DNA from 3 places in the Neobacillus canaveralius genome. Region 1 is predicted to be linked to each of the others. Evidence: riboswitches for the same ligand, from Rfam matches in the RefSeq annotation. Region 1 holds a riboswitch; each other region holds the start of a gene.

Region 1 (10,501 bases):
CCAAAACTTTAATTTAGCAGCCTGGTCACAAGGGGTAGGTACATTCTGGTCATCAATTGGAATTACATCAAAGAACCGGGAAATCCTGGGAGTCCCTGATAATTATGACCTCGTTGGTGTAATAGCAATTGGTTTTCCTGAGATTATACCAGACCCAAAACCAAGAACATCAATCAAGAATAAAATGAAAAATTTACCTTAACAAAGAAAGACAACCAAGTGGTTGTCTCTTTTTTTATATCAAGGGTATTAGCTATTCACTGCATTTTGATACTCAAATGTAAGATTATTAATGATTTGTTGTACAGGGAGAATATCCTTGATCTCATCTACTCGCGCACCAGCAAAGACAAGTCCGTTTTCAACATCTCCTCCCATACTTGTAAGAAGGGAATCAAGTGTACAGAAGCGATAAGAACAATTTTTTAAACAATCATGGCATTTAGCAATTTTTAATTTGTCGGTACCGCTGATTAATTTTGCAAAGTTATTAACAATCACTCGTCCATGTAAGCCAACTGTTGTTTTGACTAAAGCTGTATCCTCTTTTCGAGCATCAACATATTTCTGTTTGAATGCAAGAGGGGCGTCACATTCTTCACTTGCTACAAACCTTGTGCCCATCTGAACCCCAGCTGCACCCATAGAAATAGCTTTAGCAATATCTTCCCCAGTCATGATACCACCTGCAGCAAGGACAGGGATTGAAACGGCTTCCACTACCTCAGGAAGAATATCAAACATCGGTCTGTCTGTGCCTAGGTGCCCGCCAGCTTCAAAACCCTCAACGACTACTGCTGCAGCACCAAGTCTCTCTGAAATTCTAGCCAATTTGGCTGAAGATACAATAGAAATGACGGGAATGTCAGCCTGTCTCCCCCAAGCATACATATCCCTTGAAATGCCTGCTCCGGAAATAATAAAATCCACTTTTTCTTCAAGAGCTGCTTTCATCTTTTCTGCAAAATCATTCATTGCGAACAATACATTTACGCCAATATATCCAGTGCCTTGGACCAAACTTTTTGCTTTTCTAATATGATCACGCATTTCATCTGTGGTAATACCAGTACCTGAGATGATCCCAACACCACCAGCATTTGCTACCGCAGAAGCTAGTTTGCTTAATGATATACCGACTCCCATACCGCCTTGGAAAATAGGTACCTTTGGCATAATATGTGCAATTTTTAATTGTGGAAAGTTCAAGTTATAACCCCATTTCATTTTTTTAAGAATTTAGAACTTACTCTGCATACTACCACCAATCATCTTTTGTGTATGTGATTTTTATCATCAGGTCATAAAAGCAGGTTATAGAATTTATTACCAATAGTCGAAATAGCATAGGAAATTACTATTATTATTTTGAAATTGTGATTTATTTGAAACAAAAAGTAACTTTTATTAAATTTCTTTGTAACATTAATAAGGTAAAATGGTGTAAAATAGATTTGGCATTTTTCAGTATAACTTTGGCTGAAAATTTTAGGGGGGATAGGATGGCTTCCACAGCAAGTAGAAGTAAATATTTTGATAATGCGAAATTTATATTAATTTTTCTTGTTGTTTTTGGGCATATGATTAGCCCGTATAAAGACCAGGATAAATTACTATTTACCTTATATACCGTGATTTTTCTGTTTCACATGCCGGCGTTTATTATGATATCCGGCTATTTTGCTAAAGGTTATAAAAAGAAAGGGTATCTGCAAAAATCTGTACAAAAAATCTTGATTCCCTACTTTGTTTTCCAAATTATCTATTCTGTTTTTTATTTTTTAGTGGGCAAGGAAGAAACGCTTGAATTTGATTTGTTCCAGCCGCATTGGTCGTTATGGTTTTTGTTAAGTTTGTTCTTTTGGAATTTACTACTGTATGTATTTGCTAAATTAAAATGGGTTGGATTACTCATTGCCGTTATACTTGGAATCGTTGTTGGATATTTTGAGAATGCAGGAAGTTTTATGAGTATATCCCGGACCTTTGTTTTCTTTCCGTATTTTCTATTAGGGTTCTTATTGAATGGGGGCCATTTAAAACGGATCATTAGGGCAAAGTTTGCAGTTCCAGCTGGGGTGGTCATTATCGTCATTACGTTTTTATTTTTTGGGTTTAGTTTCCCAAAAGATGCTGTCCCATGGCTGTTAGGGGATACCTCATATGAAAATATGGGAGGTATGCAGCTTAGTGATGGACTGCTGCGTGCTTTACAATATGGTTTAACGTTAATTGTCGTTTTTGGCTTCTTGCCTTTAATCCCATCCAATCAGTATCGAATAACCAAAATAGGTGAAAGAACACTTTATGTTTACTTATTCCATGGGTTTATCATAAAATCGATACAAGATATTTTACCAAATGCCATCTCAGAGAATTATTTATTCCTAATAGCTTTCTCGCTTATAGTCTGTTTAGTTTTGGGAAGTTATATGATAAAAAAATATACCCAACCGCTCGTCGAGTTAAAAATATAAAAGCCGAATGTGTACTAAACACATTCGGCTTGTTTTTTTACCCTAAAAATCCAAATAACGAACTAACAAATTTCTTCTTTTTTCTTTTAAGCTTGCCTTGATCTAATACTAACGGTTTGTCTGGCAGCGTGGTTTTCGTAATCTCGTGAAGCTGAGATTGCAGGGATTCAACTTGTTTTATTAAATCTTTAACCACACTCTGTAATTCCTCGATTTCCCGACGGTGCTGCAACAACTGATAAGACGCAACAGAGTCTGCTTTTGAATTCACCTTTGCTTCCAATTCACTCACAATTGAATACAATCTTTCAAGCTCAGCATTGCTTTCAATCGCTTTTACTGTTCCTTTCCGGGCCTTCTTTTCTTGTACAGGAGTAATTTCTTGAAGTAAGGTACCATTTTGGATTTGAATCTGAATATTTTTTAAAAGTTCAATATCTTCGTTATTAAAATGATAATGTCCTCGTTCATTTCGCTCCATCGGCAGTTCTAGCTGTTTTACCCATCGCTGTATGGTACTAGCTGAAACCCCTAATAATTTTGCAACTTGGTTTGTATTCATCATCATTTCCCCCGCTTGAAAAATTTGTTGATTGCAGCAAGCGTCTTCTTTCTTACTCCCAGAATTTCCACCATTTCTTTTCTTTCGCCGCAGCCACATCGCGAAAGCTAGTTAACAGATCCTGAAAGGCAGCTTCTCTTTGCGTAATTTCATGGCGGAATTGGTCCCGTTCCTTTCCACGCTCTAAACGGTCGATTTCAATTGCTTCCGAAAGATTAAAGATTTCCGAGTTTGTAATATCTACATAATGGGCCAGGTCTTCAGTTGATTGAGATAACTGTTTCGAAAGTGTATAAATCTCTTCTGAAGTTTCGTGAGAGGCATTTACAATACTTTTTGATAAATAAAGAAGCCTTTCAGTCGTCTGTTCTGCCGATTTTTCTAAGTGATCTGAAAGTTCTTCAAGCTCAGCTTTTGTAGAAGCTGTCGATTGGTTTATTGATTCCGAGAGAGTATTTACAGTGTAGTCAGCTCCATTTGCAATTTCCTTTTTGACTTCATCCACCACTTCTTTTCGGAGTACATTTCTGATTTCTTCTTTCACTTCATTTAAAAAGTTTTGTTTATAGGTATCCATTGCACCAAAAAAGTCATCGGCATTTTTTATGGCAATCTCTTCATCTGATAGTGGTGTACCTTCATGAGAAACAATTGCCAATTCCTGTGCAGAATGTTCAGAAATATCATCTTCTGGCTCTGAAATTTCTTCTATATGTTCAGAAGTTACAATCGCTTCAGGTTCAGACACTTCATCCTCTTTATCGGTACCTCCACGCAATATATGTAATATCTTTGACGTGCTTAGTTTGTTTTCGAACATTTGCTTAATTTCCAAAAGTAAATCTATTTCTACTTGTGAATAAATTCTTGCTCCTTGTTTCGTTCGAGGAATTTCCAAATATTCTTCAAGGTCCTCTTCCCATTTCTTGAGAGTAGCAGGTTTTACATTTATTTTTTTGGAAACTTCCTTTAATGTGAAAGTCTTCATAATATTCAAATCCCCTCTATCTAATTTACGGTAAAACAGCTTTAGATAGTAAATTCTCTATGAAACCCCCCATTTTCCTGCAGGGTGACAAAAGCTTTCAAAACAAGACGTATATCACGAAATACCAACAAATTCATGCAAAAAAAGCTGTGCACAGTGCACAGCTTTTTGTTACTCAATAATCCCTAGATTTTTCAATCCATTATATATCCCTGAATTATTTACGGTTGTGGTTTTATGCTTAGCATATTGAAATAGGTCAGGATGTCCATTTCCCATTGCAAATCCTTCACCAACGTTCATCAGCATTTCTTTATCATTCAAGCCGTCTCCAAAAGCAATAGCATTTTCCTTTGAGAGGCCGAGATGCTTAAGTACATATTGGACTGCAATTCCTTTATTTACTTTGTCTCTAATTACATCATAGCAATGACGCATTCCTTCAAGGTTTACTTGTGATAAATGAATTTTATCTTCCATTTTATATAAAGCTGTATCCTTTGATTCTACGTTTATCAAGGTCATTCCCAAAACATCATAATCGCTTACCGGTGAGTATAACTCGTTTTTATGTAAGTGGAACTTGACGATAAATTCTTTCACACAATCTGCTTCTAAGTCAGTGAATAAATTTTGGTCCTTCGTATACAAAACAAGTTCATGTTGATTTCTTTTCGCTATGTCTATAAATTGTTTAACACTTTCCTTCTTCATCGGTTCCTGGAAAAGGTCTTTTCCTTGATAAATGGCAAAAGCACCATTATAACCGATAAGCGAATTTACCTTTAACTCATTTGCAAGGTCTCTAATTTCGTGTAATGGTCTGCCTGTCGCTAAAAAAACCTCTATTCCTTTTTCTTGAACCTGTCGAATCGCTTTGATTGTAGTTTCATCGATGGAATCATCGGATTTGATGATCGTTCCATCTATATCTAAAAATAAAACTTTATACTCAGACATTGAACTGCTCCTTTATGAAGTATGTTTTCTTAGTTTAACATTAATAACTGGGAGATAAAATATCTTAGTGGGAATAATAATCCAGATAACATCGACAAAAAGGAGTCTACTGTATATGTTAAGAGCTATGATTGTAATTCTGCTGTTAATTAGCCTTCCAGAGCATATTCTCGCACAGCAAAAGGTTCCAATCTTAATATATCATTCAATAGAAGAATATAATGGGAAAGGCGCAAAGGAGTTATTTGTTACCCCCGAGAATTTCGAAAAGCAAATGGTTTATTTGAAAAATAAAGGATATACATTATTAACATTTGAACGTTGGGACGATATAGGTAAAGTGAACAAACCTATTTTTATTACATTTGATGATGGCTATAAAAATAATCGAAATGCGTACGAGATACTCCAAAAACTAAAGGATGATAAATTTAAACCAACAGCAACCTTTTTTGTTATTTCTGATTTTATTGGAAATTCAAATCGCTTATCCCCAACTGATTTAAAGGTGATGGCTGAGTCTGGTTTGATTTCCGTTCAGTCCCATACGGCTACACATTCCGATTTGACAAAGTCAGAAAATCTCCAATATGAATTAAGAGACTCGAAAGAAAAAATTAAGAATATAACCGGAAAACCAGTGATTGCGCTAGCGTATCCATATGGAAGCTTTAATGAACGTGTTGCTTCCGAAACGAAAAAGTATTATTCGTTTGGATTAACGACAACGCCAGAACACTACACAAGTAAAGGAATTAAAAACGAGCGATATTATTTACCACGAATATATGTAAAGTATTCTACCACTCTAGAAGAGTTCGCTAGGATATTGAAATAAAGGAATTATGGCGGTTCTTTGGACAAAAGGTAGATAAGCGAAAGATACCGATGATTCATGAGCAAACAATAGAAAAATCATTGTTTTTTATAAAAATTGGAGCTAAGACGGTTAATTTAAGTGAAAATCACTCTTTACAATCAATCAGGTTGAGGATAAAATTATCGACATAATCAATATGAATTAAATATTTCGGCCAAAACCCATCATTATGGGTACGGAGGAACCAATCTATTTGGGGTTTATTCTACCTTGTAGAAGGGATGAGAATTATCTTTCGCCATCCTACCCGTCAGCTAACTTCGTCGGCTAAAGCGAAGGAGGTCAAGAGACCGCCAAGTACAGGGGCTTTTTTGTTTTTTTGAAACATACTAAGCAGCTTGCTAAAATGGAGGGTCTTTTATTATGCCTATTTTTAGGGAACAGGTGAAGATGAAGATGACATTAAAAGATTATTTAACAAAACTGAAAATCGGCTTGCCTAAAACTATGGTACATCTGGATAAACAGGTTTACGAAGCTGGGAGTATTATCAATGGAACCATTGAGATTACAGGCGGGCTATTAAAAAATAAAATCAAAAGGTATGACATTGACCTCGTAGGGGTTGATTCGAAGGCATTTGTAGAAGAAACCTTAAATAGTCATTCTGTTTTCTGTTCTCTTGAGTGCAGTCCAAACCAGACTGGAAAGATTACGTTCTTTATCGATGTTCCAGACGAAATTAAACAAAATCAGAACACCTTTCAATATTCTTTAATGATCAATATTGATCTGGGGAATGCAAATAATATTACTCAAAATGTCCCAATTATGATTGGTGTTGTTTCTTAATTCATCTATTAAACTATGTAAATCGGAAGTTTATCCTATTTATTGATATAGCATTGTAAACTGCTAGAAATTTATATGTAAACTATCACCGGTATAATAAAGTTATCAAGACTTTATTAGGGCGGGTGCAATAATGGAAGAAACCATGGTTAAATCTTATTTACAGAAATCACTAGAAGAGTGGAAGGATGATATTTCAGTAGTCCTTGACGAAATTGATAAAGAGTATGATGAAGTGGCACAAGAATTAAAGGTATACTCTTATAAATACGGGATTACCAAGCAAGTCATTCAATCGACAGTGAATGAGGAAATTATTGAAAGTATACGCCAAAGGTATCATAAACCGTTTGAGGAAAGTTATAATCAATTAAAGGAATATATAAAAGATTTAGAAGAAAAGCAGCGAGTATTTCACATGTTTGTTCAAAAAATCGATGAAGTAAATCGTAAGGAATCATCAAAGAATACAAACTAATAAATAAGCAATAAGTCTGGTCCATTGGGATCAGGCTTTTTTTATCATTATTTGCAAATCATCGGCAAGTAAAAGAATTTTGCATATAGTAATTAGCAGGATTTTATGAGAGGTGCTGAAATATGATTACTGCAAGGATCGGAAGCAAGTTGTATCATCTGCCGGAAAATCTTGAGGATTATTTTAATAAGTTTCGGTCTGGGATCATCGGCATTGATCAGCAATTTGACTCAACGTTTGGAAAGAAACCGATAATTTATGCGGATTGGACGGCAAGTGGAAGATTATTTCGACCAATTGAACAAAAAGTTTCAGAAGTATTTGGCCCGTTTATGGCCAATACGCATACGGAATCGAATATTACGAGTCTAATGATGACAGGAATTTATAATCAATCAAGAAGAATTATTAAGGAACATGTAAATGCCGATGAGAATGACGTCCTCATTCTTGACGGTTTTGGGATGACATCGGTAATGAATAAACTACAGAGATTATTGGGAATTAGGGTACCAGAGCAATGGAAAGACAAAATAAAACCTGCTGAGAGAAATAGGCCAGTAGTTTTTCTCACACATATGGAGCACCATTCCAACCACACTTCATGGCTGGAGACCTTAGCAGACGTTGAGATTATCAGACCGGACTCGAGAGGAAATGTAGATATAAATCATCTTGAGCAGCTCCTGTCCCAATATCGAGATAGAGCAGTCAAAATAGGTTCATTTACAGCATGCTCGAACGTTACAGGAATACAAACCCCATATCATCAGCTGGCGAAAATCATGCATAAGCACGGGGGACTTTGTTTTGTAGATTTTGCCGCCTCTGCACCTTATGTGAGGATTGATATGCACCCGAAAGATCCGATGGAAAAACTCGACGCTATTCTCTTTTCACCGCATAAATTTTTAGGCGGACCTGGTACGAGCGGTGTCTTGCTTTTTGATAAAAGGATTTATACGAATAAAGTACCGGACCATCCAGGGGGTGGAACGGTTACGTGGACTAATCCCTGGGGTGGACACCAATACATTAAGGACATCGAGCTTCGGGAGGATGGAGGGACACCTGGTATTCTTCAAGCAATTCGTACGGCTTTATGTATAAAGTTAAAGGAACAAATGGGGGTAGAGAAAATTTTAGCGAGAGAAAAAGAACAGCTAAAGCTGCTTTTAACTGGATTAGAGACTGTTTCTAATTTGCATGTATTAGAGAGACATCATCGAAATCGAATTGGGATTGTTTCATTTACCATTCCCAACATACATTACAATCTCATTGTCCGGCTGTTAAATGACCGGTTTGGATTTCAGGTTCGAGGCGGATGTTCATGTGCAGGAACATACGGTCATTATTTATTGCAAATTGATCAGAACAAATCAAAGCAAATTGCTAATAAAATTGATTCGGGTGATTTATCTACTAAACCAGGATGGGTCCGGTTTTCCTTGCATCCTATCATGACCGACGCTGAAATTTTATTATTTGTAGATGCAATAAAGGAGATAACCCAAAACATTGAAGAATGGAGAAAGGATTACGTTTATGATCTAGTCAGCAATGATTATTTTTATATTCAACACACCCGAAAGGATATGTCCTCGCTGTTTGATCTTGAGGAAGTATAGTATTAATTAGGCAACGGTGGAAAGGTCCCAACATATGCTAGTAAAAAAAGGTGGGATATCATGATTCACATTGTGAAGCGGGGGGAAACACTTTACCAAATTTCACTTGATTATCGTGTAAACCTAGCCAGACTTTATGCTGCTAATCCAGGGGTTAATCATCAGCAGTTGTATGTTGGCCAAAAAATTCAAATTCCTGGACTGCCAGATCCAACTACAATCCCGTATTCGATTCAAATCTCTATTGCCAAGAAGAGACTTTCGTTATTCAGAAATGGAAGACTTGAAAAAATTTATCCGATTGCTGTAGGGAAAATGCTAACTGGAACCCCAACTGGAGATTTTGTCATTGTAAACAGACAGATGAATCCAGGCGGACCTTTTGGTGTATTGTGGATGTCTTTATCCAAACAAGGCTATGGAATTCACGGCACGAATGATCCTAGTTCAATAGGAAAGGCGGTTTCACATGGTTGTGTTAGAATGCATAACCGGGATGTCCTTCAACTTGCCGAAAAGGTTCCAAATGGTACAAGGGTAATGATCCGACCATGATAATAAAACGACTAAGGGAGATTATTAATAAGAATCGTCCTTAGTCGTTTTATTTTAATAAAGTGAAACTAATTTAACGATAACAGGGATGTATGTTAATGAATGGGAATATGAGGATATTATTGAATTAACTCAATAAAAAAATCTCACCTCCTTAGCAGGGGAGGTGAGATTTTTGTTGATTATTTGTAAATTACAATCGATCCTACTGATTTATCTTTGGCTTGTCCGTTTACACGAACCTTAAGTCCGAAGTTTTCAATTTTACGTCCAGCATCTGGCATAAATGTGTTTATAAAAGAGTTGCTGTCATTAAAAAGTGAAACCGCAGGTTGACTTGGTCCGAACAATGTTTGAAGATCTGGATAGTCAAGATTTAATCCAGAAGTTGGATTTAAACCAAAAGCTGCATCAGCTATATGATAACGAGTAGAAGCTTGGACTGGTGCAGTACCGTTGGCAAAGCTCCATTGTAAGTCTGTATTTGGATGAGCATCTACAACTCCGACAAAACCTTCGCCAGGGTGTACACCTGTCCAGTTGTCAGTATAAGTAGGGTCTACATACCAAACGACAAGACCTCCGTCATAGCTCATTATAGAGTTTCCACGTTTAATATTTGATAGCCCCTGGTCGACACCAGCATGATTACGCCACTCTAATAGGTAATAGTGATCAGAGTATTTGTTTCCGTCTGATTTTTCAAATCCACTTAAAGTAAAAGTGGATGGGTTATCTTCAGCACCATCATTAACTAAAGTTTGACCATCAGCAATAACTTTGATGTTATCAGCAAAGAAACCAATATGGGAAGTGCCCCAATCCGTAGCATATCGGAGACGAAGTTGAATGCTCTTACCAGAATAAGCTGACAAATCAAAGGATTGAGACTGCCAGCCATTTGAATTACCTGTAAAACCTGGCATTGAATCTAGGATTGTTGGGTAACCCTGGCTTGTTACGTCTGAACGAGTATTTGAATTACCTAATGACTTCCAAGTAGCACCATTGTCTTCTGAAACCTGAACAAATGCAAAATCCCATTGTTCTTCAATATCGTACCAAGCGTCAAAAGTTAATGATGCAGATGATTTACCAGTTAAATCAACGGTTGTAACCATTTTGCTATCAATTTCATCTGCTTGTCCACCCCAATATTGTAAGGTGCCTGCAGCAGG
Region 2 (10,501 bases), 790 kb from region 1:
TTTTGCCTTATACGGTAACCTGTCTAGCGAATGCCCTTGGGCGATAAGGGCTTTTCGGAACCGATAATGACTGATGGAAATACCGAGCCAAAAGATAAATCCAGTTATACTAATGGCATTCATTAACCAAATATAGACCATACCATCACCGAAAAAGGAAGCCAAAAAGGCAAGCGCACCTATAGCACAGGTTAGAATAATACCTGCAACTGGAACTCCACGATTGTTAAGTTTTCCAAAAATCCGTGGGGCTTGTCCTGCTTTCGCCATTGAATACAACATACGAGTTGAAGCATATAGGCTGGAATTACCAGCTGATAATACCGCAGTTAAAATTACAGCATTCATAAGAGAAGCCGCAAAGGCAATCCCCGCCTTTTCAAAAATGAGGGTAAATGGACTTACCATCACATTATCATTTTGTAAATTCGGATTGGTATATGGAATAAGAAGTCCAATCACAGCAATCGCCAAAATATAAAAAATTAGGATTCTCCAGAAAACGCTTTTAATCGCCATTGGTACATTTTTGGCTGGATCCTCACTTTCTCCCGCCGTAACTCCCACAATTTCCGTACCTTGGAAAGAAAAACCCGCTGCAATAAAAACTACAAAAACACTTAAAATTCCTCCTGAAAAAGGAGCTTTGTCCATTGTAAAGTTTTTAAAACCTACTGCTTCTCCTCCCATAATGCCGAAAATCATCAATAAGCCAACAATAATAAAGATTACGATTGCTGAAACTTTAATTAAAGAAAGCCAATATTCCCCTTCTCCATACCCTTTAACAGACAAATAATTTAATAGGAAAATTAGTGCTAAGAATGAAGCACTCCAAACCAAGGATGGACTATCAGGAAACCAGAATTTCATAATCATTGTAGAGGCAGCTAACTCAGCTGCAATAGTCATTGCCCAGCTAAACCAATACGTCCATCCAATCGCAAAACCAAATGCAGGATCAACAAATTTAGTTCCATAGGTACTAAACGCACCACTTGTAGGCATAAAGGCAGCCATTTCTCCTAAGCTTGTCATTACAAAAAAGACCATTGCGCCAACTAAAGCATAAGCCAGTAATGCTCCCCCGGGTCCAGCACTGCTTATAGCAGCACCGCTGCTAAGGAATAATCCAGTACCAATTGCTCCTCCTATTGCTATCATCGATAGATGACGTGATTTCAACTCACGTTTTAATGTCTGTTCTTTTTGCTGCTCTACAGATTGCTGGAATCTTTCAATTTCACGCTCTTGTAACATTCTCTTCAGTCCTTTCTTTATTTTAATTAAAGCGGTTACAAAATAAAAAAATCTATTAAAGTAAAAAAAGTGTCTACAAGTCATGGTAAATAGACTTGTAGACACTTAAATAGTGTGTCACAAGTTCCACCTTCCTTCTCATAAACGCTTACGAGGTTAGCTGTCGGATTCGGACCTCTTGAGTAGCCCTACCTTTAAAAGGATTCACCCCTTGGATTTATTTCATCCATATGGTTCCCCCGTGCCTAAACGGTTTCAGCGATATAGAAATTTGAAACTATTTTTAATATTATAATAGTTATTATTTTAATAAAAGTAAAATTATTTTTAAAAAATTTATGAATACTTATACTCGAAAAAAACACTGTTATTTCTTCAATACATTAACAAAACTGGATTAATATTGTAATTCTACTATATCAAAATCATTATAGTAAATTACTTGACTAATAACTTTACACCCTTTAATACTGTTGTAAGTTGCTCTTGCTTCTTCTTGGTTATCAAACTCAAACATTTGAATATTTTTTTCTGAATACACCGTAATGATCCACATTAATATCCCTCCCTTAATATATAAGTTTTGCTTGTCGAGACTGAACCTTCTGAACATTCAAAATAAAGCAAACCAGTCTTTTCAAGTTTTGATAAGAATGATGTAATGGAGTTTTTCTCCTTTCATTAGCTTATTTAATTAACCAATTTTCACCATTAGCACGATAGAAACTTTATATATCTTGTTATACTTTAATGCAATAACTATGCCAACTTGATTTCCCGTACGAAATATACGTTTTATTATTATTTATTAGCAATTTGCGCAAAGATTTTTTGCCTGTGCCAAAATATTTTGCATAATAAACTATTCTAAGCATTTTACAGAACAGTTATCAAAATGTCTTTGAATTTTATTATTTCCTAAACGATAAAAAAGCTGGCAGCTGCCAGCTTTTCTGAATACTATTCCTATTCCTCGTCCTCATCCATGATCTCATCAAATGCTGCAGAAATTTTATCAAATTCCTCATCGCTCTCGATTGCAGTCAGGTCTCCATCCTCGTCAACCTTTAGAAAGAAAATATCAATGTCTTCTTCAGTTTCCTCTTTAATATCTTCAACAAATCCTACCGCCACATAATTGGTACCTTCTATATTGATGGAAGCAAGTACTTCTACTTCCTGCTCCTGATCTGTTTCATCACTAATTGTAAAAACTTCTCCAACTTCAATATTTGCCACGTTACATCTCCCTCTCATAAAAGAATAAGCATTTCATTCAATAAGTATCTCTAAAAAGATTGGAATTAATGCTTGCAAATAACTTATTTTTCCTCAATAACTTTTATAAACTCACGCAAATAGTCCGGTAAATCAGGCGGACGTCTGCTTGAGACGAGGTGCCCATCAACTACTACTGGTTCATCATACCAAGTTGCACCGGCATTCTCCATATCATCCTTAATCCCAGGTGTACTAGTTACCTTCTTACCCTGCAAGATTTTTGCGGATATTAAAACCCAGCCAGCATGGCAGATCTGTCCAATCGGCTTTTTGTTTTCTTCGAAATGCTGAAGCAGTAAAAGAACTTCAGGAAAGCGGCGAATCTTATCAGGTGCCCATCCACCTGGAACCAAAATCGCATCGTATTCTTCCCCTTTAATATCACTATAGGAGTAATCCGATTTAGCCGGCACACCATATTTTCCTATGTACTCCTCCTCAGCCTTTTCACCTGCTAAGTGAACGACGGCTCCCTCTTCTCTTAATCTGAGTATTGGATACCATAGCTCTAGATCTTCAAAATCATGATGGACAAGACTGACTACCTTCTTACCTTCTAAACGCATAATTTTTCCCTCCTCCTTCTTAATTATTATGACATAGAAAAATCAAACCAACAAAAAAGACACCACCTTATCTAACACAAAGTGGTGTCTTTCACCTTAAAGCCAACCAAAGTATCTTACTATTTGGGTAATAATTAGTGGAACAAGAATCGCAATTACCGTTGGAATCAAAAAGGCCAAGAACGTCCATTTTTTACTTTTTGTTTCTTTATAAATATTTAGAAGCGTCGTTCCGCACGGATAATGAAGCAGCGAGAACAACATCATGTTTAGCGCTGTCAGCCACGTCCACCCATGGTCGAGGAAGATTTGCTTTAAATCAACCAAGCTATCCACCTCTGTTAAGGATCCTGTTGATAAATAACCCATTAACAGAATTGGAAGGACGATTTCATTAGCTGGCAAGCCTAAAATAAACGCCATCATAATATAACCATCAAGACCCAGTAATTTCCCAAATGGATCTAAGAATTCAACTGCATACATCAGAATACTGGTATCACCAATAAAAATGTTTGCAAACACCCAGGTTAAAATCGCCGCCGGTGCTGCAACTTTCACCGCACGCATTAATACCGACCATGATCTTGTTAGCGATGAGCGAACCACCGTATCAAAAATTTTGGGTTTCCTGTATGGCGGAAGTTCTAAAGTGTAGTGGGTTGGAATTCCTTTTAATGCTGTCTTTGATAGCACCCAGGAGACAAAAAAGGTGACAATGATACCAAACATAACAATCCCAACAATCACTCCGGTAGTGACGAGTGATTTAAGTCCGCCTGTAAAATTTGCAGCCATAAATAACGAAGCTAATACAATTAACGTTCCCCAACGCCCATTACATGGAACAAAATTATTGGTCAATATCGCCAGCATTCGTTCTCTGGGCGATTCGATAATCCTTGTAGAAATCACCGCTGCTGCATTACAGCCAAAACCCATCGCCATCGTTAAGGATTGCTTACCGTGAGCACCTACCCTTTTAAACAGGCGGTCCATATTAAAAGCAACACGTGGAAGATAACCATAATTCTCTAAGAGTGCGAAGGTTGGAAAAAAGATTGCCATCGGAGGCAGCATGACGCTAATAACCCACGTAGTACCACGGTATAACCCGAGAACAAGAATGCCATGAACCCAGTCAGGTGCTTGAATAAAGGTAAAAAATGCAGTTAAATATTTCTCCAACGAACCAAAGAACTCTGCTAACATCGAGGACGGTATATTTGCCCCAGCAATCGTCAAATAAAACAATACGCCCAACATCGTGAGCATAATCGGAAATCCAAAAATCGGTGAGGTAAATATCGCATCTAGCTTTTCAGTCCTAGTGTCTCTTTTGGACTTTGTATACTTAATGCCCTCAGCACAAAGGCGATGACTTCGGTCATAGAGCTGTTGGACAATATCATCTCTCAGCTTGGCTGTTGAAAGCTGCTGTGCTTCTGTATAAAGCTGTTGAATACTCATTTAAGCTCTCTCCTTTTGTCCAAAGCGCTGGTTAATCTCATTCAGTAACTTTTCATCACCATCCAACAGTCTTAACGAAACCCAACGTGCAGACAACTGATTTCCAATAAGTTCAGAAACTTTTGGTTCTATTTTCTTTATTTGTTCTTCAATATCATCAGGGTAGGTCGTTTGGACCGGTTGACATTCTATTGCCCCGGTCACGATTCGATCAATTGTATCGAGCAGCATAGCGAACCCTTTTTTGTTTCGTGCTGAAATTTTAATCACCGGAACGCCTAATCGATTTGTTAAAATCCGCTCATTAATGTTAATCCCTTGTTTTTCTGCCACATCGATTAAGTTAATACATATAATTACATTTTTTGTCATTTCCAGCACCTGTAAGGCTAAATTAAAGTTTCTCTCTAAGGATGTCGCATCCAGTACAACAACAGTAACATCAGGCTTTTCGAAAACAATATAATTTCGTGCCACCTCTTCGTCACTTGAATTGGAAAAAAGCGAATAGGTACCTGGTAGATCGATCAAATTAAACGTTTTATCTTTATACTGAACATTCCCCTGTGCGAGTGAAACAGTCTTACCAGCCCAGTTTCCTGTATGCTGTCTTAAACCCGTTAGGGCATTAAATAAAGTACTCTTACCGGTATTTGGGTTTCCTGCTAAGGCTACTCGATAACTATTCCCCATCTGTCATCAACACCCCTTCTATACGAGAGCTTTCCTCTTTTCTTAACGCAATTGTCGTTTGACTGACACGATAAGCAATTGGATCTCCTAAAGGGCTTTTTCTAATGACCTCGACAATCGCACCTGCCACAAAGCCTAAATCTAACAATCTTCTTCTCATCACACCGTCCAGATTTAAAGAAGTGATTTGAATTAAATTTCCTTTTTCACCATCAACAAGTTTCATTATTTTTGGTATGCCCATATCTCTTTCCCCTTCGTTAAAGTTTTTCCTTCGTGCAACTTTTTCTTAATTATATGCTATTACATACCACTTGTGTCATTTTTTCGAAAAAAAAATTAGCTGCCTATTGTTAGGCAGCTAAAAATATAAATTTTAGGTCAATACTTCCCTTAAGAGTATTCCAAGTGTAATTCCTATAAACATCGATGTCAGCGTACCCAATAGAAAATACTCTGCCCAGTTGCGGTCATCCATTTGTTTGAACCGTGCAATCGACTTAGCCGCAACGATAAATCCAATCGCTGGATATGCACTGTAAAAGGTTAACATTATAACTAGTAATCTCTCAATATAGCCAATTAATTTTCCACGGGAGAGATCATGTTTGCTAAAAATTGTATAGTTGTATTCCTCTGTCAACGCTCTATTACCCGTATAATTCTTGGCATATTGAGCCTCTTGCCGTTCATTTTTAAATGTATATTTTCCTTCAAAGGTTAAAAGCTGATTAGGCAGTGAGCCTAATAGGATTTTTATCATGTGCCCACTTACACTAGTGGCAAGAATCATAATAATAAAAATGAATAATACCGAGTTTGTGGTGCCCAATTCTTTCCCGTTTAGAAAAAATTCATGAATTCCTGCAAGCTTAATACCTAAAAAAAACTGTCCAGCAAGCAGGATTATTCCAAGGTGAATCAGCTGATCAATCATGAAGAAACTAGCTCTTTTTAAGTTTTCTTCATTGCTTATTTTTAAGGTATCAAGGAGCCTGATTTTAAGGATATCGATCATAAAATGGCTGCTCACAATAAAGAGCAACGAAAAAATAAGACTGGTTATACTCACTTCTTTAGATGAAGAAAGGTAAAAAACAGTCAGCACAAGTACATTTACAAGAAAATGGTGGCCGATATGCTTCTTAATATTTTTCATCTTGTCTACGACCATTTCATCGGTCTGCATATAAAAATCAGCGATAAGATGGACAAGAATGAGGGATAATATTAGCATGGAAACTCCTCTCTACCGGTCATTGCTTCATATGATTTAATTTCAAATGATGTCGAATTGATTCCACTAATGATTCACTTTTTGCTTTCACCGGATTATCGATATACGATTTTTCCTGCAGTGAATCTAGAATGGTGACCAATTCACTAAAAACCTTTATAATTTCTTCAGATTTTCCTTTTTTATAATGACTGGAAATGGTCGGTGCTGTTTTTTCGAGCAGCTTTGCTACCGCCTTTTGCTGCTGCAAAATAAGGTAATAGGTAAAAACCTGTTCCTGAATAGGAGTTTGCTCATTTAACATGGACATTTGTAAACGTAACAATGAATTGATTAAAACCTCAAACTCATTCCTAAACTGGTTATATGGAAATTGTGAACTAGCTTGATAAAATTGATCAAGTTCAAATTTAAATAGTGGTCTGACTGGCTCTTGTTTTAATAAATCGTTCGCATATCTCGCCTGCTTAATTAATGGATGAATCCACTTTTCAATATCGACTTCTTCTAGCTCTTTATCACTATCACCAAAAGACAAACCAAAATAAGGGGTATGGTCACGATACTGCCAAACCCTGCTGATAAAAAAAGCGATAATATATGCCGTGGAATAGCCATAACCAGCAAAAATAATCTCATCGCCCGCACGGTGTTTTACTTTGCAATGGCCAAACTCCTTCGTCCAAACATTAATTGAGTTCACCATCTCATCTAGGTAGTTCGTCAATTCTTCTCCCATTTCAGCGGATGAAGAGTTACTTACATCTAAAATAAAAATTGAAATAGGATGATTCATTAGCTTAACTTCTCCGTTCTAAAATTAGATTATATAGTCTAATTTTAGTGAATTTAGAGTAAATAGTCAAACTTTCATCCAATTAGATAAAAATGCACCTATATGACCGTAAAACTCCGCCACTCTTGTGGCAGGAGATCTTGATACTGCCTCTGTAAAAACCGGTCGTCTACCAGCACAATGGTCCCGTGGTCCTCTTCCGAACGAATTAACCGTCCGCCCGCCTGTAAAACTTTGTTCATTCCAGGAAATACATAGGCATAATCATAACCGCTCTTTTCCTTTTGATTAAAATGTTCCTTTATCAGATTCCGTTCATAACAGAGTTGCGGCAGACCTACACCTATCACCACCACTCCATTTAACCGATCACCTTTTAAATCGACACCTTCTGAAAAAACACCGCCTAGTACGGCGAATCCAATCAGTGTCTCTGATTGATTTGGTTTGAACTTTTCTAAAAATGCTTCTCTTTCCTGCTCTGACATTCCCGCACCTTGAAGTAAGGTATGTATTCCTGGGAATTCTGTAACGAACTGCTCATATACCGCAAGTAAATATTGATAGGATGGAAAAAAAACTAAATAATTACCTGGTCGATTTTGACTTAATGCATGAATCATTGATGCAATTGGCTCATTGGTTCTCTCTCGGTCACGATATCTGGTCGAGAGCGGTTTAATAAAAATATCTGTCTGTTCTTCTTTAAAGGGCGAAGGAATTGACAGTGAATAATCATCCACTTGCCCGCCTAGTATATCCTGATAATAAGATAACGGAGATAGTGTGGCTGAAAAAAAGACTTTTGAACGATAGTTTTTTCCCATTTTCTGCAGTAATTTGGATGGATCGATACAGAACAATTTTAATGCTAGATTGTTTTTATTTTTCTCTCCATAAATCACATAATGCTCATCAAGTAATTCAACTATTTTCAAAAAAGCATTGACTTGAAAGTACAGCTCCAGTAGGTTTGGGGCGTTCTCTTTTTGTAGATAAAGTTCGGCACCTTCATTAAATTGGGTTAACAACTCAACCAATTCTTCATCAAGCTGCACCAAAGTAAATTCACTCTGCTCGCCATGGATTTTTTTCAATGAAATAAACCAGGCATTTATTTTTGAAGCATAATCAGATATAACCTTATTGACAGTTTTAAATTCCTTTTTTAATTGAAGAAACGTATCCTTGTTTAAGGAAGCAGAGAACATTTCTCTTCCGCGATCAACCAGATTATGAGCTTCATCAACTAACAAAAGTGTTGACTTCTTCTGCTCCTCGAACAATCGTTTTAACGATACACGAGGATCAAAAATATAATTATAATCACAAATGACAGCGTCAGCTGCATAAGCAAGATCAATTGAGAATTCAAAAGGACAAATGGTATGTTTGCGAGCGTATTTCTCGATTACCTCACGATTCATAAGGTTTTCATTTGATACAATATCTAATACAGCTTCATTTATTCGATCATAATAACCATCAGCAAACTCACAAAAATCCTTCTGACATTTGGTCTCATCCTTAAAACAAACCTTGTCTTTCGCCGTAATCGTAACGGATTTCATACATAGCCCGCATGATCGCATTCGTTTTACAGCCTCTTCTGCCGTTGTCCTGGTAATGGTCTTAGCAGTAAGATAAAAGATTCGATTTAGATATCCTTCACCTATTGCTTTGACAGCCGGGAAAAAGGTTGAAATCGTCTTGCCAATCCCAGTTGGTGCTTTAACAAACAAACTCTTTTCTTCTGAGATCGTCTTATAAACACCACCAGCTAGTTTCCTTTGACCAGCACGGTAAGAATCAAATGGAAAAATCAGTTGTTTACTACTTTCATTCCGCGCTTTACGGTGATCATGAAGTAGTTTTGCGTAGGGATAATAATTCTCTACCACCTCATGAACAAAAACATCTAGTTCCTCAAATGTAAAACAATTTTTTAGATATCTTTTCTCATCACTTTCAACCTGCACATAGGTAAGCTGTACAAAAATCTCCGGTAACTGATGGTCCTTGGCATATATATAAGCGTACATTTTTGCTTGTGCCCAATGAACAGGTATACCCTCTTGACCAAGGTGTTCCATCGGCTGAGAGGTGGATTTAATCTCATCTATGATTACCTCTCCATTCCGGAATAATAAACCATCACATCTTCCATCAATAGTGAATACGACGTCTTTAAAGGGGAGATCAGCTCGAAGATAAACTTCCTTTTGATCAGAATCTTGATATGTACGTTGAATTTTTTGGTGAATTCTTGTTCCATCTAACATCGTGGACTGTGTTCTGAACCTGGAGTCAATACTGCCACTGCTATAAACATGTTCCACGAGCGTCCTAACAGCTATTTTAATGGTATTAGTCAAGAATCTCACCTTCTCCAAAATAAGAATATATGTTTGGATAATATTATAACAGAAACCCTATCGTTTTGGATAAAAAAATAGAGAACAAGAATCTACCTTGTTCTCTGTTACTTATTATGAACGAATCTGACCTGTTCCCTGCACAATTGCCTTAGTGGTAGTAATGGCTCTAAGCCCCATTGGACCGCGTGCATGTAATTTTTGTGTACTAATTCCAATTTCAGCTCCATAGCCAAATTGTTCCCCATCGGTAAAACGAGTAGAGGCGTTATGATAGACAACGGCTGCATCGACTGCCTGGAAAAATAACCGTACATTTTCATCATTTTCACTGATGATGGCTTCTGAATGCTTCGTTCCGTATTGGTCGATATGTTGTATGGCTTCCTTCACACTCTTTACCAATTTCACGGCTAGAATCGGTGCTAAAAATTCATTCTTCCAGTCCTCTTCGACCGCAATTTTCACAAATGGGAATTGCGCTGCTAGCTCTTCATCCCCTCTAAGCTCCACTCCTTTTTCCTTTAAGGAATGAACGATCTCTGATATATGTGGCCAATCCTCATGAAGGACAAGAGTTTCAGCGGCATTACAAACAGAAGGTCGGTGCAATTTTGCATTAATCGTAATATCAACGGCCATTTGTTTTTGTGCAGTTTCATCAATATATATATGACAATTTCCCACACCCGTTTCAAGCACAGGAACGGTGGCATTTTCAATAACCGATTGAATCAAACCTGCACCTCCGCGAGGAATAAGTACATCAAGATATTGATTTAGCTTAAACATTTGCGATGCTGTTTCCCGGCTCGTATCCTCA
Region 3 (10,501 bases), 1.4 Mb from region 1:
CTTTTTGGTGCCTGTCACCGATGTGAAAACAGAGTTTTCACCATTTATGCATTTATTCGTATTTATTCATATATTTACTGTATATCTCTTTCGTCCTTTAAAGTAGACCCATTCTTTGAAGCCTATTTCTTTGAGGCGGGCTTGGACGATTTCGAATTCGTCTCCGACTCGCTCTGGGTCATGGGCATCAGAGCCAAAAGTGACTTTTACTCCGTGATGAAGTGCCATTACTAATATGTCATCTGCTGGATACCAGCCTCCCACGTATTTGGTTTTTCCTGAGGTGTTGATTTCAATAGCTACATCGCATTCCGCTATGACCTTTAAGGTGTGTTCGACTGCAGCAGTTTGAATATTTGAAAATTCAGGATAGAAACCTTTCATTGCATCAATATGACCAAGAATTTGATACATGCCGCTGCGCGCAGATTGCTCAATTAATGAATAATAGGCCTCCTTCGTACGTATTTGTTCTTTAGAACTCAGCCCTTCCCAGCGGTCCTGCTTAAAAATGCTCACTCCATCTACATGATGAACAGATCCAATAATATAATCAAATGGATATCGATCAAAGTGAGGACGGTATTTGTCTACAGAATCAGGAAAGAAATCTGCCTCAATTCCTAATAGGACATCAATTTTTCCAGTATACTCTTGTTGTAACTTTAGGATTTCCTCTACATATTCAGGAAATTGACTTGTTGCCATGGTTATGTGAGGAAAGGGATGATCTTCTTTACTTGAAAAATACGGGGTATGGTCGGAGATTCCGATGATATTTAACCCCTTTTTTATACCTGCTTCGATATAATCTCGAATTCCTCCCCTTGCATGGCCACAACGATCATGATGGGTATGTAAATCAAATTTCAACATTTTATTTATCACCTCTCCATATTTTCCCATACTATGGTAATTTCAATCAAATCCATATTACTAAAAATTCTACCCTAATAATGAATTTAGGTTGTACATTTCCATTTTACCCTACTCCTTGTCCAAACCAAAAGACAAGCTGATTCATATATATAAGTAATATTGTGAATGAGAGGTGTTTTATGGATATTTGTAATTGTCGTGCAAAAGTAACCGCATCTGCGGTACCAGTCGAAACCTTAATCGATCGATTTTCATCTAGAGGCAAAATTACTATATCTGCACGAATTTGTGAAGTTGATTGTACAGCCAAGAACAGTTTTATTTCCATTCTCTATGGTGACGATTTAAATCAAAATAACAGCTTTGTTTTTAAATCCGCTGCACCTGGTATCCCAACTTGTGAACCCGTATCAGGCGGCGGTATCGGTATAATCTTAACAGTGGAAGGACAAGCCTCCGGAGTCAACTTTCATGACAATGCCATTCTTTCAAACATACATTTTCTACATGAGACCATCATTGGTAATGCCATCTGTTCCATCTCTTTAACTGCTGCGAATGGTCGAACATTTGAGGTTCCAGGATGTATCTTCACTAATTCTGAAAGTAAAAAATGAGCAGCTCCCAAAATGGAAGCTGCTCTTTGATTATTTTTTTAGATGATATGGGACGGTTGTAATAATAACATTTCTTCTATATAACAGGTATGCTTTGATAAGTAAGCTTGATTGGTTGTGCAGAATATTGTGCCAGCCTTTTTTCGGTATAAATTGTGGAATGATCACTGTGACCCTGTAATTGGCTTCACCGGCCTTATGCTGAACCGTATCCACAAACTTTGTCAGTGGCTGAATGATACTCCTGTAATGGGAGTGCAGGGTGACGAGCCTTACATCCGGCTGCCATTTATTCCATTTTTCTTCGAATTTCTTTTCATCGTCTCTTTCAAAGGAAACATAGACCGCAAGTACTTGATCCGCACCAAGTGATTTTGCATAATTCAATGAGTTTTCTACCACTTGGGTAATCCCTGCCACTGGAACAATAATTACGTTCCCTTCAATTGGAACTGCAGGGTCCTCACAATTTAATCTTAGCTGCTCTCCCACTGCTTCATAATGCTTTCTAATTCGGTAAAAAATATAAACTATTACAGGTAAGAACACCAAAACTGGCCACACCTGCGCAAACTTTGTTAAAAAGAACATGATCGTAACAACAAAGCAGATAATAGCACCCATCGTATTAATGATAAGCTTAGATACCCAGCCCTGAGGCTTCTCACGAAGCCATTTTAACATCATCCCCGTTTGGGACAAGGTAAACGGAATGAAGACCCCAACCGCATAAAGTGGTATTAAGTGCTCCGTTTGTCCTTTGAAAAAGATAATTAATAAGATTGAAGCTAAACCTAATGTAATAATACCATTTGAGTACCCTAATCGGTCACCTCTGATTTTAAACATTCTAGGTATAAATTTATCATTTGCAAGATTGACTGCCAGCAATGGAAAAGCTGTATAACCTGTATTTGCAGCAAGAATTAAGATTAAAGCAGTTGTGCCTTGAATAAAGAAATACATAAAGTTTCGTCCAAATGTCTGCTCCGCAATTTGAGAAACCACGGTAACCTTTTCATTCGGAGTAATACCATAGTAATAGGCTAACAATACAATTCCCGAAAATAAAACCGCCAGTAATCCTCCCATTGCCGCCAAAGTTTTAGCAGCATTATTTGGAGCTGGATCTTTAAAGTTTGGAATCGCATTTGATATCGCCTCAACTCCTGTAAGAGCAGAACTACCTGATGCAAATGCCCTTAAAAGAAGAAATAATGATATCCCTGCAATAGGAGTTCCAACTGGTGTATGCAATTCTGCTGGAACCTGACCTGTAAAAATATTAAAGAGTCCCACACCAATTAAAATAAATAAAGCGAGCACGAATAAATAGACAGGATATGCTAAAATAGAAGCAGACTCCGTTACACCTCTTAAGTTTAAAGTAGTAATAAATATGACAAAAATAATCGCAATACCCACATTATGGTCATGCAGTGCTGGAAAGGCGGATGTTAAGGCATCGGTTCCAGCAGATACACTAACAGCTACTGTTAAAATATAGTCAACAAGTAATGACCCACCCGATATTAACCCATAATTGATACCTAAATTTTCTTTTGATACTACATACGCTCCTCCACCATGCGGGTAGGCAAAAATAATTTGTCGATAAGATAAAATTAATGCTGCTAATAAAACTAATACACCGATTGCAATCGGAAGTGAATACCAAAATGCAGCTGCACCTATTGTTACGAGGACAATTAGGATTTGTTCTGGCCCATACGCAACCGATGATAATGCGTCAGATGATAGGATTGCCAGCGCTTTTGTTTTATTGAGCTTTTGTTCCCCTAATTCTGTTGACTTTAAAGGTCTGCCAATTAATAATCTTTTAATTGAAGATACCATGTATCTGCACCACCGTGATTTCTATAAAGATATTTTTTCTCTGTTCTTATCTTGCTTAAAAAGCACAAAAAAATGCCTGCAAGTCAAAGTTAAATAGACCTGCAGACATGAATTAACTGCCTAACAAGCTCCACCTTCCTTCTCATTAACGCTTACGAGGTTAGCTGTCGGATTCGGGCCATTGAGTAGCCCTACCTTTTAAAGGATTCACCCCTTGGATATACTATCCATATGAATGGGTCCCCCGCACCAATTTGGTCTCAGCGATTTAGAAATATGAAACTGTGATTATCATACTCCTGTGTTTCTCAAATGTAAATCAAAATTTTTTAAAAAAATATAGATTGGAGAAATATATATGTCTAAAAAGAAAAAGCCGCTTTTGACAGATGAATTTTTAGATGAATTGGCTAATGAAATCAATGAGCAATACGGCCGCCCTGTTGATCAAAACGAAGATAAAAAAAATTATAAGGAAGACGATTAGCCATCAAACATATTTCACAATAACAATGGTACACATGTCCAAATTGTTAGAATCCCCCCCATTTTTAAGACAATCTTTGTTATTGGTACATATAATAACTTATCCAGTATTATGGTTGGGGGGAATAAGAATGGAAAATGTTATTCTGCTATCAAGAAACACCACTAACAGTGGGATTTTAACGTTGCATCCCAAGTTAGCAGAATCTATGGGAATAACTCAAATTACGGCTAGAAAAATCAGATTTGGTGCAAAGACCTATCAATCTATTGTAGACATTTCTGATGAACTGCCTCTAAATGGGGCAAGCCTATCTGAAGATATTTTGGACATGCTGAATATACCACAGCATTGCAGTCTTGAAATCATGCAGAATGGCAATGAAATACAAATTGGACCCTTTATTGGTTTACTTGCAGGATATTATCAAAGCTCGATTAAGAAATATCTCGATCATCTACGTGATTATGTTTTACTTTATCATGAAATTAAGGGTGCCATACTTGTCTTTTCTCTTGACCAAGTTGATAAAGTCAACCATCTCGTCAAAGGCTATCTTTATAATCCTCGAACAAAACAATGGGAAGAAGGAACCTACCCATATCCATCCTCTATTTTTGTGATGACTTCTTCTGTCAGCACCGCATGGATACAGCATTTTAAATCCATCATTGGCAATGTGGTTTTTAATGATTTCTTTCTAAATCGATGGAGTATCCACAAGAAATTGGCAAGCTCAATCGGGGTAAAATGTTATCTTCCCGATACCAATCTTTATGGTTCACCTCAAGATTTATACTACTTTTTAAAGAAATTTCCTAATTTAACGGTGAAGCCTCTAAACAGCGCCAATCGGCATGCCTATAGAGTATTATTAAAAGATTCAAACTCTCTCTTGATAACAAATTTAACAAATATGGAATCAAAGAATTATCGATTTAATAATCGAGATCAGGCTTATTCTATCTTTAGTAAATATTTTAAAGATGGAGAATATATCATCCAAGAATCCATAGATGTAACCGGTTATCGAACGATTACTGTAAGGTTTATTACGGTCAAAAACCACTCAGGGCAATGGCAGGTAATGGGCTCATTTACGAGAGGCGACCAATCAGTAAAGAACGATGGTAAATTAATGCCTTTAGTCAAATTTGAAAAAGAGATCGTAAAAGATTTCTTACAGCAAAGCGATTTACACGCTTCCTTAACTTATGAAGAATTGAACCAAATAGCGATTGATATTGTAAATGAATTAGAAGGTACCGGCGTGCATTTGGCAAATGCAGCTGTTGATATTACGGTTGGAGAATTAGGTGATATCTGGATTTCAGAGATTGATCACTGCAACCCCTCACACGATATTGCGTTAGTAGCTGGAGATCCGGATCTATACTATGGGATTCTTAAAACCAATATGCTTTATGGTAGAAAACTAGCAGGATTTTAATATAGCGAAAAGAGCTAACTAGGACATTAGCTCTTTTTTGCTGTTTCGATAATTTCCTTTAATTCATTCGTAAAACCCTTTACTGCTTTATTTCCTAACACCGTTACCGGAACGCCTAGAAAGCCGTATTTCTCTACTTCTTGTTGGTATTCGGCGTTTATTGATATATCTCTAACCTCATAAGGAATGCCTTCCTCAGTAAGTACTTTTTTGACCATTGTGCACTCAATACAGTCGTTTGTCGTATAAACGATAACTCCTTTTTCCATTGGTTCCTCTCCTTCCAACCGTTGCTACTCTTCATTAAAAAAAATATGTTCTGCTGTTATTTTATCACTTAAGGTGAGTACCCCAAAGGAAAACAACTTTTGTCTTCTTTTGTCGGTTGGCGAACCTGGGTTAAAAATTAATAGATTTCCTTCATACCTCTTTACAGGAATATGAGAATGTCCATAGATAATACAGTCTACGTTCTCTCCCTCAAATTCTACAATGGCACGTTTTTCTGTTGTTTTTCCCTTCCCGTGTCCATGTGTAATGCCAAATCTAAAACCGCCTGCTTCTACTATCTTTTTTGAAGATAGTAATCCGATTATATCTTCATGATCCACGTTCCCATAAACACCCTCAACTCTTCCATACGCCCGCAGCTGGTGATAAACATCTATCGTCAGCCAGTCACCCGCATGGATGATCAATTCGGCATCCTTTAATTCTTCTAATAACCTATCAGGCAATCCATTTTTCCGTTTTGGTAGATGTGTATCTGAAAGTACAACAATTTTCATTCTTATCCCTCTTATTTTCTGAAAAGCATTAAAATTTAAAGTTATGATAGTTCCTTCCAATGTGAAAACAACAACATTTTTTGACAAATAACTGCCAGAAATGTCTATTCTTGCGCTTTCCCAAGAAATATATTCTTAATTTCCTGAATTTTTAAAAAAAATTATTATTATGTCCCTCTACAAAATGTGCAATCAATCGATTTAATTCAGCAGAAGCTTTTGTAGGAATTTGATGTTTTTCGTTATCAATGAAGTTTAAATCACTGCATGGCAATTTTTCTTTTAGGAGACTCGCATACCGATAAAAAGATTTGTCTTTCTTCCCATAAACCAATAATATTGGATAATTAATATGTTTTAGCTGATCTGTACAATTATAATTTAAGCTATATTGAAAATATTCTTTAATATTTCTGATGTCACCTTTTACTGCTGCATCGTACAATGTTTTAAATGTCTCGTTAGAATCAGCATTACCGTAAGTAATCGCTTTAGCAAGAATCGGAAAAGCAGTTGGCATTGCGAGTTTCACAGCTAAAGAAATTCTTTGGCGCAAATAAAAATCACTAGATTCAGACATTCCACTGACTAGTATAGCACCTAAGGCTCTGTCCGGATAATTTAACAAAAACTCTAATGCCAGAGAGGAACCTGTTGAATAGCCGCAAAGGAAGGCTTTATTTATTCCTAAATGATCTAATAACCGAGTTATATCTTCGGTAATTAAGTGATAAGTTATTGGTCTGGGAGAATACTGGCTTCTTCCATGTCCTCTAATATCAAACGTTATTACTTTATAAGCATGTGATAATACAGCACGTTGATATCTAAAATTTTCATTTGTTAATAACGGTGGATGGATAAAAACAATCGGTGTGCCTTCACCCTTAACAGAAAAATATAAGCTAACACCATCCAACTCCAACATCGCCATGAGAATCACCCCAAACAAAAAATCCTATAAAATGGTAGTATTCTCATAACACCCAAAATTCATTCTTCAACACAAAATGTCCACTCGAGGCGGACATTTGTGTTTTAGTGGTGCCTGTCACCCAAGATAGCAACTAGCTATTATGTGCTATCTAGTTGCTATCACTTTGTCGAAGTATGACTCCCGTTAGGAAAGTAAGGAATATGTGTGTTCCTAGTTTAACGGTTGGCTGGACGAGTGTGTCTTTTAATGGGTCGAGGCAGACGATGTCCATTGCGTTTACTTTTGGATGGCGGCCTACTGCTAGTACCCCTTCTAGCAGTTCTACAGTTGTCATGCCCCCTGGCGTTGATGCCGGCACCCCTGGGGCATAGGCAATATCTAAGACATCCATATCAACGGTTAAATAAATGGTATCCACCTTCGAAGATAATTCTTCTAAGCAATGCTGAACCGTTTCCTCAATCCCCTTTTTCCGTGCTGTACGGAGTGTAACATAGTTGACTCCTTTTTCATCCGCATACTGTTTTAAATCCTTTGTATTAAAAAATCCATGAAGACCAATGTTGTACATATTGCTGCCTTCCACAACACCGCTCTCAATTAAATTTCGCATTGGTGTTCCGTTAGATGGTCCATTATCTGACATGTCACGCAAATCAAAATGGGTGTCAAATTGCAGTATCCCAATTTTATCTAAAGGCTTTGCCTGCTTCATTCCCTTCACCATCATCGCTGTGATGGAGTGGTCTCCGCCAATTGCACAAACCTTCGAATTATGGAATTGTTGATGTAAAGCGGCAGAGGCTTCAACAATATTTTCATGACACTTACCAATATCCGTGACATGCATCGGAACGTCCCCGACGTCAAGTGCTGTCAATTCGGCCAAATCGACATCATCATCAAGATTGTAGGTGGCAAAGCTCCGCCAAGAACGTCTAAAGGCATCGGGGAATTCTGATGCGCCAGAAGCACTTATCGAAGAACGAGACAAAGGAACACCGAGGATCACAACCTCGGCCTCCCTACTCTTTTCAAAATCATTCAAAGTCATGATTGGCTGAATCCATTCATGAACCTTCTCCCCTGCCCCGTTTTCAGGTCGTACCCATGTAAAGCTAGGAGGATTAATTTTCGGATAAAGAAAGCTCTTCAATTAAACGACCTCCCTTGAGAACTACCCTTCCGTTTTTGACAACAGTGTCCGTATGATTGACTCCATAGGAGTATTGTAGCTTCATATAATTATCAACATTAAACATCGTTATGTCGGCTTTTTTCCCAACTTCTAAACTGCCAATTTCACGACCACGATTAATCGCATGTGCTGCATTAATGGTTGCTGCGGAAATTACCTCCGCAGGAGTCATCCCCATTTTTAAGCAGCCTAGATTCATAATAAATGGCAAGGATACAGTTGGAGATGAACCAGGGTTACAGTCTGTGGACAATGCAACCGGCACACCCAAATCAATCATTTTTCTCCCGTTTGCTGATTCCGCCATTAAAAAGTAAGCTGTCCCCGCAGCAGCACCCCGACCACACCTTTTTCCGCCATCGCTTTCATGCCTTTTTCAGACGCACTTAATAAATGATCTGCAGATATCGCTCCAACCTCGGCGGCAAGTTCTGCCCCTTCATAAGGTTCAATTTCATCCGCATGTATCTTCGGTATTAATCCGTTTCTCTTTCCTGCTTCAAGGATCCGCTTTGATTGATCAGGGGTAAAAACACCATATTCACAAAAAACATCATTAAATTCAGCCAATCCCTTCTCAGCTACCTTGGGAATCATTTCATCAATCAGTATATTAACAAATGCATCAGGATTGTCTTTATACTCTTTTGGTACGGCGTGTGCGCCCATAAAGGTGGGAACTACATCGATAACATGTTTTTCGTTAAGCATTTTCGCGACTTCAAGCTGCTTAAGCTCCGTTTCCCACTCCATCCCATAACCGCTTTTCGCTTCAACCGTTGTCACCCCGTGGCGCAGGAATTGATTTAAGCGCTCAAAGCTCTCTTCAAAAAGCTCTTCATAAGAGGCTGACTTTGTTCTTCTCGTAGTGGCATGAATTCCGCCGCCGCTATTCATAATTTCCATGTAGGTGGCACCTTGAAGCCTCATATTAAACTCATTTTCTCTGCTTCCAGCAAATACAAGATGAGTGTGAGGGTCAACTAAACCTGGTGTGACAAGCTTTCCACTTGCGTCTACTATCTCCGCTTCACCCAGACGGTCTTCATATTTTTCAAAAAGCTCCTCATCACTTCCTATATCACAAATGACCCCGTTCTCCATCCATATGCTGCCATTCTCAATGATTCCTAACTCCGACATGGCTTCCTTTACAAGGGGAGCATCTGAACTTCCCTTTAAGGTCACGATCTGAGAAGCATTTCTAATAAAAATTGGCTTATTCACCTAATCACCTCTTTAATCTTGATTTAACATTGGCATTTTAATGCCTTTTTCCTTTGCTGTCTTAATCGCAAGTTCATAACCTGCGTCGGCATGACGAACAACGCCCATCCCAGGATCCGTGGTTAATACTCGTTGTAAACGAACTTCTGCTTCCTTTGTACCATCTGCTACAATAACCATTCCAGAATGCTGAGAATATCCCATTCCTACACCGCCGCCATGGTGGAGCGAAACCCAACTGGCACCGCCAACTGCATTGATCATCGCATTTAGTATTGGCCAGTCAGAAACTGCGTCACTTCCATCCTTCATTCCTTCTGTTTCCCGGTTAGGTGAGGCCACAGAGCCTGCATCTAAGTGATCACGCCCTATAACAATCGGCGCCGATACTTCACCAGATGCCACCAGGTCATTAATGATTTTTCCTAAACGTGCACGATCTCCATATCCAAGCCAGCAAATTCGAGCGGGAAGTCCTTGGAAGCTGATTTTTTCCTGAGCCAGTCTCACCCATTTACAAAGGTGCTCATCATCCTTGAATTCACGAAGCAGGACTTCATCAATTTTTCGAATATCCTCAGGGTCCCCAGACAACGCAGCCCAGCGGAAAGGTCCTTTTCCTTCGCAAAATAATGGACGAATATAAGCCGGCACGAAGCCAGGGAAATCAAACGCATTTTCCACTCCTCCATCCTTAGCCACCTGACGGATGTTATTCCCGTAATCAAAAGTTACTGCACCTCTTTCTTGCATTGTCAGCATTGCCTTAACGTGGATTGCCATACTTTGCTTCGAGAGCTTTACGTATTTTACAGGATCTTCTTTTCTTAGAGTCTTTGCTTCTTCTAAACTGTAACCAACAGGAACATAGCCGTTTAACGGATCATGAGCAGACGTTTGGTCTGTTAGCACATCCGGGCTAAACCCTTTTTGAATCATAATCGGCAACAACTCAGCTGCGTTTCCAATCAGACCGATTGATAATGCCTTTCCAGCTTTCTTTGCCTCCATAGCAAGTTTAATAGCCTCTTCTAAATCGCACGTTTTCACATCAAGGTAAG

Evidence for each region. Region 1 has a riboswitch for cyclic di-AMP ahead of ABC255_RS11375 (sporulation protein). Riboswitches for the same ligand answer to the same signal wherever they lie in the genome.
Region 2: linked by a shared signal. The riboswitch ahead of ABC255_RS15075 (amino acid permease) and the one ahead of ABC255_RS11375 (sporulation protein) in region 1 are both predicted to bind cyclic di-AMP.
Region 3: linked by a shared signal. The riboswitch ahead of ABC255_RS18275 (APC family permease) and the one ahead of ABC255_RS11375 (sporulation protein) in region 1 are both predicted to bind cyclic di-AMP.

What each region holds. Positions count from the first base shown of each region.
Region 1 is NZ_JBDFLL010000001.1:2,210,333-2,220,833, forward strand. It holds gene ABC255_RS11340 (nitroreductase family protein) at 1-202, shown strand, start outside; gene ABC255_RS11345 (NAD(P)H-dependent flavin oxidoreductase) at 250-1,227, opposite strand; gene ABC255_RS11350 (acyltransferase family protein) at 1,503-2,477, shown strand; gene ABC255_RS11355 (MerR family transcriptional regulator) at 2,515-3,039, opposite strand; gene ABC255_RS11360 (MerR family transcriptional regulator) at 3,092-4,027, opposite strand; gene ABC255_RS11365 (HAD family hydrolase) at 4,199-4,987, opposite strand; gene ABC255_RS11370 (polysaccharide deacetylase family protein) at 5,097-5,825, shown strand; cyclic di-AMP (ydaO/yuaA leader) riboswitch at 6,010-6,151, shown strand; gene ABC255_RS11375 (sporulation protein) at 6,231-6,659, shown strand; gene ABC255_RS11380 (hypothetical protein) at 6,793-7,137, shown strand; gene ABC255_RS11385 (aminotransferase class V-fold PLP-dependent enzyme) at 7,260-8,768, shown strand; gene ABC255_RS11390 (L,D-transpeptidase family protein) at 8,829-9,323, shown strand; gene ABC255_RS11395 (immune inhibitor A domain-containing protein) at 9,506-10,501, opposite strand, start outside.
Region 2 is NZ_JBDFLL010000001.1:3,002,520-3,013,020, reverse strand. It holds gene ABC255_RS15075 (amino acid permease) at 1-1,260, opposite strand, end outside; cyclic di-AMP (ydaO/yuaA leader) riboswitch at 1,391-1,531, opposite strand; gene ABC255_RS15070 (hypothetical protein) at 1,658-1,816, opposite strand; gene ABC255_RS15065 (DUF1292 domain-containing protein) at 2,227-2,499, opposite strand; gene ABC255_RS15060 (type 1 glutamine amidotransferase domain-containing protein) at 2,583-3,107, opposite strand; gene ABC255_RS15055 (nucleoside recognition domain-containing protein) at 3,204-4,577, opposite strand; gene ABC255_RS15050 (FeoB small GTPase domain-containing protein) at 4,578-5,270, opposite strand; gene ABC255_RS15045 (FeoA family protein) at 5,260-5,514, opposite strand; gene ABC255_RS15040 (DUF3307 domain-containing protein) at 5,647-6,507, opposite strand; gene ABC255_RS15035 (hypothetical protein) at 6,527-7,303, opposite strand; gene ABC255_RS15030 (ATP-dependent DNA helicase) at 7,402-9,678, opposite strand; gene ABC255_RS15025 (glutamate-5-semialdehyde dehydrogenase) at 9,793-10,501, opposite strand, start outside.
Region 3 is NZ_JBDFLL010000001.1:3,638,035-3,648,535, forward strand. It holds gene ABC255_RS18265 (histidinol-phosphatase) at 67-873, opposite strand; gene ABC255_RS18270 (hypothetical protein) at 1,059-1,496, shown strand; gene ABC255_RS18275 (APC family permease) at 1,527-3,353, opposite strand; cyclic di-AMP (ydaO/yuaA leader) riboswitch at 3,488-3,629, opposite strand; gene ABC255_RS18280 (bacitracin ABC transporter ATP-binding protein) at 3,712-3,840, shown strand; gene ABC255_RS18285 (YheC/YheD family protein) at 3,971-5,290, shown strand; gene ABC255_RS18290 (glutaredoxin family protein) at 5,317-5,559, opposite strand; gene ABC255_RS18295 (metallophosphoesterase family protein) at 5,584-6,078, opposite strand; gene ABC255_RS18300 (alpha/beta fold hydrolase) at 6,230-7,012, opposite strand; gene ABC255_RS18305 (agmatinase family protein) at 7,164-8,171, opposite strand; partial or broken gene hutI (imidazolonepropionase) at 8,143-9,440, opposite strand; gene hutU (urocanate hydratase) at 9,453-10,501, opposite strand, start outside.